Regions from separate parts of the Neobacillus sp. 114 genome, predicted to be linked through region 1. Evidence: riboswitches for the same ligand, from Rfam matches in the RefSeq annotation. Region 1 holds a riboswitch; the other holds the start of a gene.

What was found. A riboswitch is a leader RNA that binds a small molecule or an ion and turns the genes downstream of it on or off. The one in region 1 is predicted to bind ZMP and ZTP.
Region 2: another riboswitch for ZMP and ZTP. It lies ahead of QNN06_RS30965 (phosphoglycerate dehydrogenase); the one in region 1 lies ahead of QNN06_RS29945 (bifunctional 5,10-methylenetetrahydrofolate dehydrogenase/5,10-methenyltetrahydrofolate cyclohydrolase).

The regions. Positions count from the first base shown of each region.
Region 1 covers NZ_CP126144.1:6,134,705-6,139,802, reverse strand. Annotated here, with positions in the region: gene QNN06_RS29950 (3D domain-containing protein) at 1,259-2,362, shown strand; gene QNN06_RS29945 (bifunctional 5,10-methylenetetrahydrofolate dehydrogenase/5,10-methenyltetrahydrofolate cyclohydrolase) at 2,439-3,272, opposite strand; ZMP/ZTP riboswitch at 3,324-3,409, opposite strand; gene QNN06_RS29940 (hypothetical protein) at 3,553-3,738, shown strand; gene QNN06_RS31310 (alpha-helical endospore appendage domain-containing protein) at 3,991-4,701, shown strand; partial or broken gene QNN06_RS29925 (DUF4352 domain-containing protein) at 4,749-4,859, shown strand.
Region 2 covers NZ_CP126144.1:6,345,838-6,350,935, reverse strand. Annotated here, with positions in the region: gene QNN06_RS30970 (amino acid permease) at 14-1,378, shown strand; gene QNN06_RS30965 (phosphoglycerate dehydrogenase) at 1,453-2,652, opposite strand; ZMP/ZTP riboswitch at 2,702-2,780, opposite strand; gene QNN06_RS30960 (ABC transporter substrate-binding protein) at 3,079-4,239, shown strand; gene QNN06_RS30955 (branched-chain amino acid ABC transporter permease) at 4,395-5,098, shown strand, end outside.

The DNA.
Region 1 (5,098 bases):
GTTTGGAAAGTAAATCAATTTTTTGGTAAGTATTTGGCCATAAAGTGGAAGAAAAATGATGAAAGTGGAAAGTATTTAGCCCCATTTGGAAAGTAAACTCACCAAATCGGAAAGTATATCCAAATAAATGGTAATCACCCCCCAAAAAGGTCATTGAAAAAATACCTGAGCCAGGCTGGCCGCCTGGCTTTTTAGGGAGGGATTCCCTCTGAAAATCAAGTTGGAAAGTAAATCAGGTTTTTTGGAAAGTATTTGGCCATAAAGTGGAAGAAAAATGATGAAAGTGGAAAGTATTTAGCCCCATTTGGAAAGTAAACTCACCAAATCGGAAAGTATATCCAAATAAATGGTAATCACCCCGAAAAGGTCATCGAAAAATACCTGAGCCAGGCTGGCCGCCTGGCTTTTTAGGGAGGGATTCCCTCTGAAAATCAAGTTGGAAAGTAAATCAGAATTTTTGGAAAGTATTTGGCCATAAAGTGGAAGAAAAATGATGAAAGTGGAAAGTATTTAGCCCGATTTGGAAAGTAAACTCACCTAATTGGAAAGTATATCCAAATAAATGGTAATCACCCCAAAAAGGTCATTGAAAAAATACCTGAGCCAGGCTGGACGCCTGGTTTTTTAGGGAGGGATTCCCTCTGAAAATCAAGTTGGAAAGTAAATCAGGTTTTTTGGAAAGTATTTGGCCATAAAGTGGTAGAAAAATGATGAAAGTGGAAAGTATTTAGCCCCATTTGGAAAGTAAACTCACCAAATCGGAAAGTATATCCAAATAAATGGTAATCACCCAAAAAAGGTCATTGAAAAAATACCTGAGCCAGGCTGGACGCCTGGCTTTTTAGGTAGTTGGGGTACGCTTGAGATGGGGGTCCGGCGTGTAAAATCTAGATTGAGGCGAGTAAATCATGAAATTCAGCGAGTAAAAGTCAAAAGTTGGCGAGTAAATCCTAATTTTTAACGAGTAATCTCACGAAATCGACGAGTAAATTTTAAAAAAGGTAAATTTCAACCCCAATACAGGACTTTCGCCTCAACAGAGGTGTCCACCGCACACGGACAAATGTCCACGTACGGTGCCCGACACCTTTACCTACAATTTTCCAATAAATACCCAATTTTTTGATTTATGACACTTTTTTGCCATAAAACAGCTATTTTTATCATGAATAAGTCGATTTGTGATATTCTTTTAATATTTTTGTAACATAACTGGCAAGTTTGTCTGTTATAAATAGTATAACGAGGAGGGGAGTATATGCAATCGACGATCAAGCGTATTTTACTAGTAGTACTTGCAATCGCTACATACGCATCAGGCGGCACCATGGTTACATATGCACAAACAAGCAGTGAAGCACTTCGCAATGCTCAACAGCAGCTCCAGGAAAAACAGCAAATTGTGAATCAGCAAAAACAAGAACAGCAAGCTGTTAATCAAGAAATACAAGGAATTCAGAAAGAACTAGATTCAATATATGCATATATTACAAAGAACCAAGAAGAAATGGCCCAAACTCAGGCCAAAATCGACGAAGTGAACAAGCTGATTGAACAAAAGAAAGAAGAGATTGTCGCGCTGGAGGATAAAATTCTCGGCCGTAAAGACATCATGAAAAAGCGGGCCGTGGCCATGCAGCAAAGTGACAATTTCAATATCGTCATGAACGTATTCTTAGAATCTGACAGCATCTCCGATTTCATTAAGCGTGCAAGCGCAGTCTCGACATTGATGGATGCTGACAAAGATATTTTGAACGCCCAAAAGGCAGACCTTCAGAAAATTGAAGACGATAAAAAGGAAATCGATAAGCAGGAACAGGTTTTAGAGGAGCAGAAAACCGTCCTTGCCAACAAGCAATCCGAACTAGATCAAAACCTGCAAAAGCGTCAGGAAGTCCTAACGGCCATGCAGGATAAATATAATCAAATTACGCAACAATTGGCTCTAGCCGAGCAGGACAAAGCAAAAGTTCAGTCACAAATGGCCGGCATTCAAGCGGCAATTGCTCAGCAGCAGGCAAGCGCACGCGCAGCTTCCGCACCAGCGCAGGATACCTCTAGCGCTAGTCTTAGCGGCAAGGAAATGTACGTTACCGCAACCGCTTACAGCCATGAAGATTCAGGCTCGATAACGAAATTGGGCTACAACATCGAGGCCAATCCAAATATGAAATTGATTGCAGTCGATCCGTCTGTTATCCCGCTTGGTTCACGTGTATGGGTCGAAGGCTATGGCGAAGCGATTGCTGGAGACACTGGCGGCGCTATCAAAGGCCACCGTATCGACGTTCTCAAACCAAACAGTGCAGAAGCAAGAGTCTGGGGCAGAAAAACCGTCAAGCTAATTATTTTAAATTAATTTTTGAAAAATAAATTTCTTGTAATCAAGAGACCCGGTACTGGAGCGTGCCGGGTCTTTTGATGTGTGTTGTCACTTACAGTTTCTCTGCGGAATCAACCGTATGTTTCAACAAGGTCGCAATGGTAATTGGACCAATACCCCCTGGAACAGGAGTGATGGCACTTGCCGCTTCGTAACATGTGTCATAATCAATATCCCCAACATTGCCTTTATTGTAACCTGCATCTAATACAACGGAACCCTGCTTTAACCAGCTTCCCTGAATAAATTTAGGCAGTCCAACCGCTGCCACAACAATATCAGCATGTTTTAAGATTTCAGGTAAATTGGCTGTTTTTGAATGGCAAGTCGTTACGGTCGCGTTTGCATTAAGAAGTAACGCAGAAACAGGTTTCCCTAAGATAGGGCTTCTCCCCACTACGACAGCATGTTTACCCTCAATTGGAATCTGGTAATAGTCTAACATTTTCATAATGGCTGCTGGTGTGCAGGAGGGGTATTCTCCAAAGCCTAATGCCGTCTGTCCGAACCCTGCACTTGTGACGCCGTCCACATCTTTGCGAATATCAATGGCTTCAAAAGCGGCACGTTCATCAATTTGCGAAGGAACGGGATGCTGCAAAAGAATACCGTGAACCGAGGGATCGTTATTTAATTCTTTAATCGTTTCTATCAGCTCCAATGTCCCTGTTTCTTCAGGCAAATGAACACGAATAGATTCTATGCCCAGTCTTTTGCAAGCATTTCCTTTCATTCTTACATAGGTCTCTGAAGCGGGATTATCACCAACTAAAATCGTTGCGAGGCATGGGGTTATACCTTTATTTTTTAGAAGATCAATACGTGCTTTCAAGCCTTCTTTAATTTCTTGTGCAACGACATTTCCATCCAAAATGATTTTTTCCATTACAAGCCCTCCTGAAAAAATGTAATAAAAAAGAGATAAGGAAATAATCCTTATCTCTGCCCAGACGACCCGACACTATATAAAACACAGCTTCCCTGTGGTCATTTCCACAAATGTCGTCAGTAACTGTGTCCATTTCCTTGTTATAAGTAAAAGATAACATATAAGCTTTAAATGTCAATAAAGTTCTGATTTTCCCAAAACCCAAAATCTTCAAATGATATTGTCCTATTGTTTTTAGTAATCTGTTTAATGATAGTAGAAATGGGAGAGAACTCATTTGGAAATAGAGAGAAAGAAATATACAAAATGGTCGTTTAAAATAATTTTGATTTTAATGGGTTTCCTTTTTATAAAAGTGTTTGAAGCATTCATATTGGAACGAATTATTCATTGGATTTGGAATAAACCATTTGTAAGAATGGAAGAATCCATTGACATTTTTGTTACGATATTGGCGGCTTAGGAAGGAAGAACAGTCATTATCATGTATAAGGGCTGTTTTTCTTTTCAAACTTTGAGTATGTTTAGTTCTCTTTAGATTTTGCTATGCTTCTAACTTCATCAACAGTAAGTCCAGTACGTTTAGCAAAAGGAGATCGGGCATTGGGCCGATGAAGATATAAGAAATTTATCCATTTTAGGGACAATTGCACAGACTCATTAAAAAAAATCGAGTAGAATGTCAAGGACTATAATTTTAAGGAGTTGAAGAGTATTGTCTTTACCCGGCATACCGAATATAACGCCTACCATTTCGCTTAGTGTGGGGCAAACTGTTCCATTGTTACTGGCTTCCGTTGCTCTTGAGGAGTTGGCTCTTGCTCACCTTTTGAATGCAGAAGCTGAAAAACTTCAACTTGTTCTTGGTACATTAACCCCAACAAGAACTACATTTTCTCCTGCAACCGTTACGTTGACTAATCTTCTTGATATTGATGCAAGTGTTCAAAGGACCCTTCGTGACGTCATCAAGAAAGAAATGCTGTTGGAGTTCAAGTTTGAAAATATCCTAGATTTAATCCCAACTATCACCACAACTCCAGGGGTTGGTACCCTGACAATGATGAAAACTGCAGCGCCAAATCCTGTGTCGGTAGGGCAACTGCTTACCTACACCATTGTGGTGTCAAATACGGGAACCGCACCCCTAACCAATTTACTGGTATCCGAGCCGATACCAGCAGGTACCAATTTTGTGTCAAGTAATGCTCCAGGATTTACCGTTACTCAAACACCACCCGGAAACCCAACATTGGTAACCTTCACAACACCTTCACTTGCTCCTTTAAGTTCTGCCACGATAACGGTTGTAGTAAGGGTGCTAGGTTCTGCAGGACCTACTGTTACAAATATTGCCACTGCGATTGCAGATGGAGTAGCTCCTGTAACTGCGACAACTACTGTAACAGTGCAGAGGGGGGGATAGCTCCTGTAACTAGATCAACGACTACAATGGTTGGTTGACCACTTACATTAACACAAGAAGGTGAGATTGTTTTTGATGTCCCTGCTGACGCAAAAGTTCTTGTCCTTAAAGTACGTGGAGGATTTACAGGAAAAGAAAAGACACTTAAAGTGGAATAGGAGCACATGATTTTAAGGAATCCTGACAAAAACAGACCAAGGATGGGATCACATTGATTCCATCCTTCCATCCTTTCATTCTGTATTCATCATATAACTACTCCTACTATTTATTCAGTCATTTTCAATTATGACATTTTTAATAATTAGAATTAGTTTCTGTATAATGGTATGTTAAATAATTCACATAATTGTTGTGTAGTGCTTTATGGAATATTAAAAAACAAAGAGCCACCTTA
Region 2 (5,098 bases), 210 kb from region 1:
GGGGGAGTCAAGGTTGGCACAGCAAGAATTAAAGAGGAATTTAGCAAATCGGCACGTTCAACTTATCGCAATTGGCGGCACCATTGGTACCGGATTATTCCTGGGGTCGGGTAAAGCCATCCAACTGGCTGGCCCATCCATTATCTTTGCTTATTTAATCGTAGGTATTGCCTGTTTCTTTGTGATGAGGGCGCTAGGGGAACTCCTGTTGTCTAAGGCTGGCTATCAGTCTTTTACTGACATAGCCGAAGATTATCTTGGACCGCGAGTTGCGTTTGTAACGGGATGGACCTATTGGTTTTGCTGGATTATGACCGCTATGGCTGATGTGATTGCTGTTGGTGTATATGTACGATATTGGTTTGATATCCCGCAGTGGATGCCTGCAATTGTCTGTTTGGTCGTCTTATTGGGCCTCAATCTATTAACGGTAAAGCTTTTTGGGGAATTGGAGTTCTGGTTTGCCTTAATAAAGGTAATTACCATTCTCGCCTTAATCGGAATGGGGGTCATTTTGCTAGTAATGGGATTCAAGACAGATGCAGGGGCGGTCTCTATTAAAAATCTTTGGGAACATGGAGGCCTTTTTCCAAATGGAATGACAGGCTTCTTGCTTTCATTCCAAATGGTCGTTTTTGCATTCGTTGGTGTGGAATTAGTGGGTGTATCGGCAGCGGAAACAGCCAATCCGGAAAAAAACATCCCATCGGCCATTAATAAAATTCCTTTACGGATTTTATTTTTCTACGTTGGCGCATTGATCGTTCTTCTATGTATTAATCCATGGACGGAACTGAATGCCGCTGAAAGTCCGTTTGTCAAAACGTTTAGTTTAGTCGGGATTCCGATTGCCGCAGGAATTATTAATTTTGTCGTTTTAACTTCAGCCGCTTCTGCTTGTAACAGTGGGATGTTTTCAACAAGCCGGATTTTATATAATTTAAGCAATAATAGCCAGGGACCAGCCAATTTTGCAAGACTGAATAAAAATCATGTGCCAAGTAACGCGCTATTGATTTCAACTCTTGTCCTGACAGGTGGAGCGCTCTTAAGCAAACTTATTCCGGAGCAGGCTTTTGGAATTGTGACAACCATTAGTGCCATTTGTTTTATTTGGGTTTGGGGCGTCATTCTGATTTGTCATGTAAGGTATAAGAAAACTCGTCCGGACTTACAGGCAAAATCAAAATTTAAAGCGCCATTTACACCATTTGTTAATTATGCGGTCCTAACCTTGTTTGCGGCGATTCTCATCATCATGCTGTTCGCCGACGCTACCCGTCCGGCCCTATTGTTGACACCACTATGGTTTATTCTATTATTTGCTTTGTATTCCTATAGAGGGAAAAAAGAGAAAAAACTAAAATTATCAGCATAGAATCCAATTGGGTAAAAGAAATGGAGCCGGTATTGAAACCAGGCTCCATTTTCATGTTAACTTAATTTTCCTTATTAAATAATCCGAGCTGTCACCATTCCAGGAATTTGTTTTACTTTTTCCTCTAAACCTGGAATAACATCGCCATTTACTTTATTATCAATGTCAATAATTGTATACGCATAACCCCCACGGCTTCTGTTGACCATATCAGCAATGTTTAAATGATAGCTGGATATTGCAGATGTAATCTGTCCGACCATGTTAGGAACATTCTGGTGGAATGCCGCCACGCGCCGCTTACCAGTATAAGGAAGACTGGTGTTTGGGAAATTCACTGAGTTTTTGATATTTCCTGTTTCTAAAAATTCCTTTACCTGCCGAGCTGCCATGATCGCACAATTTTCCTCTGATTCATTTGTGGAGGCGCCTAGGTGCGGAATTGGAACGGTATTTTTCATTTTGAGCACATTTTCATTCGGGAAATCGGTAACATACTTCCCAACCTTTCCGCTTTCGAGAGCGGCGGCCATGTCTGTTTCATTGACAAGTTCACCACGGGAGAAGTTTAAAATATGAACACTAGGCTTCATAATACTGAAGGTCGCTTGGTTAAACATACCTCTTGTGTCATCTGTTAGCGGTACGTGAACAGTGATATAGTCAGATTCTGCAAATAACTGTTCAATTGTCATTGCCCGCTGTACGTTGCGGGACAAATTCCAAGCGGTATCGACAGAGATAAATGGATCAAATCCGATGACATCCATATCTAAATCCAGCGCATCATTCGCCACAAGTGCACCTATCGCTCCTAAACCAATGACACCCAATGTTTTCCCTTTAATTTCTTTTCCGACAAATTGCTTCTTGCCTGCTTCGACAAGCTTTGGAATTTGTTGGCCTTCACCATCTAACGACTTAGTCCAAGCTACACCAGCAAAAAGGTTACGGGATGAAGCTATTAATGAGGTTAGGACCATTTCTTTTACAGCGTTGGCATTTGCTCCAGGGGTATTGAACACAACAATACCTTGCTCTGTACATCTATCGACGGGAATATTGTTGACACCTGCTCCTGCTCTTGCGATTGCCTTTAAATTTTCACCGAATTCTAATGAGTGCATATTAAAGCTGCGAACAAGGATGGCATCAGGGTTTTCACTGCCGTTGTCAACCAGAAAGCCGTTCTTATTGAATACGTTTAGCCCTCTTTCCGCGATATTATTAAGGGTTTTGATGGTGTTCACATTTTCTAAAGCGATCGTGCTCATTTTTCTTCCTCCTTTTATAAGCAGAAAGAGGTAAGGGAGTTAATTCCCTTACCTCTGCCCAGGCGAACGGCTTCGAAACCGTGTGCTCCCTCGCGGTTATCCGCGTTTCGCCAGTTACACACGGCCTTTTAAACTTATTTCATCGTATCACAAATTTTCATAATTTTCTACCCTAAATGATGTATGGGGACGGCTCTTTTGTTTCTGAAGAAGAAGAACCGTCCCCATATATCATTAACAGTAATAAAAATTTTTCATCAAATTTTTAATAAAATCCCTAGATTACAAGAATGAAAGCGTTTAACTATTTTTTCGAATAGAAATAAGATTCTAAAAATTCGGTACAAAATCTTTACATTAAAATAATATTGGTATTTAATAGATATATATAACTAATTTTGTCGAAAAATAGGGGGAAAGAAGGACATGAGAAAAATCCTTAATAAGTCGTTTCTGCTGTTTACTGTTCTTTTACTTGTTGTCTTAACAGCATGCAGTAATAATTCAGAAACTTCTGGCAAAAAGGGCGATTCGAAAGAAAGCGGCAAGGCCGTGGAAGCAAAAATCGGTGTTGTTTCCTATTTAACTGGACCTGGAGCAGCTTACGGTGAAGCTATTACTAACGGTTTTAATTTAGCGAAAAAAGAAATTAATGCAAAAGGCGATGTCAAAATCGACCTTGTTGTTGAAGACTCAGCAGGTAAACAAGAACAAGCTTTATCTGCAGCTCAAAAGTTAATGAGTGACGATAGTATTGTAGCCTTATTGGGACCTACATTAAGTACAGAAATGAATGTAGTCGGGCCTGAGGCAGACTTGAATGGTATTCCAATCATGGGTACATCTACTACTGCTGAAGGAATCCCACAAATCGGGGACTATGTATTTAGAAACTCACTGCCAGAAGCACTAGCTATTCCTGCAGCAGTGAAAAAAGCAGTTGATAAATACAAAGTGAAGAAAGTGGCTATTCTTTACGGAAATGATGATGTGTTTACAAAATCCGGTTATGACACGATGAAAAAGACAGCCGAAAAAATGAAGCTTGATGTAGTAACAACTGAAACCTTCCAAAAGGGTCAGGCTGACTATAATGCACAATTAACAAAAATTAAGGGTCTTCAGCCGGACTTAATTCTATGTTCAGCTCTCTATAATGAAGGTGCTGTTATTATGGACCAGGCCCGCAAACTGGGAATTGATGTACCATTTGTCGGCGGTAACGGATTTAACTCTCCACAGGTTATTCAAATTGCCGGACAGGCTGCTGATGGACTGATTGTGGCAACTCCTTGGTTTGGCGATAAGCAAGATCCAAAGGTTCAAGAGTTCGTGAAAAAGTATGAATCCGAATATGGCAAGAAACCAGACCAATTCGCAGCGCAGGCTTATGATGCGCTTTATATCATGGCTGAAGCACTAAAAAATGCAGGCGAAGCGGACCGCGATGCACTGCGTGATTCTCTTGCTGAAATTAAGGATTTTCCTGGGATCCTTGGTAAATTCTCCTTTGACAAGGATGGAGACGTTGTGATGGATCCAACCGTTCTTATTATCAAGGACGGGAAGTTCCAAATTTTCGAATAAGCTTGAACGTTCGATAGTTTGAAGGGTATCAATCAGAACAGAATGAATCACTACTATCAGCTGCTCCCCGCTCCAGGCTGCCAAAGCCTAAAGGCGGGGGGCTTTAATTAATACCATTAGTTTTTGAAAAAATTGAAGTTAGAGGGTGAGATGTTTTGCTATTAGAACAGCTAATAAACGGAATCACACTAGGAAGCATCTATGCCATCGTTGCCCTTGGATTTACGCTGGTTTTTGGAGTTCTTGGCATCATTAATATGGCGCATGGCGAAATCTTTATGTTTGGCGCTTTTGTAGGCGTCATGGTCACAAGTACATTGGGTTGGCCGATTTGGATGGCATTTTTAGCTGCAATTATTGTCACCGCAATTTTAGGTTATATGCTGGAGCGATTTGCCTTAAGACCGCTTCGCGGGAAAAAAGGCGTTTCGCACCTTGCCCCATTAATCAGCACGATTGGGGTATCAATTTTACTGGAAAATCTATCGCATCACTTATTCGGAGCGGGTAACCATCCATTTAAAAATGCGTTTGCAGAAATACATTTTACAATTGGTTCTATCACCATCTATGTGGTGCAAATCGTCATTTTTGTGATTTCAGTTGTGTTAATGATGGCTCTTTCGTATTGGTTGTCAAAAACAAGAGCAGGAAAAGCCCTCCGTGCGACAGCGGAAAATTTGGATACAGCTAGTATCCTTGGTGTCAATACGAGACAGATTATCACCTTAACAGTCGTGATGGCATCCGCGATGGGCGGAATTGCCGGTATTCTTGTCGGGATGGCGTTTAACTCAGTTAACCCGCAAATGGGTTTATCCATGGGACTTAAAGGGCTCGCCATCATTATTCTTGGTGG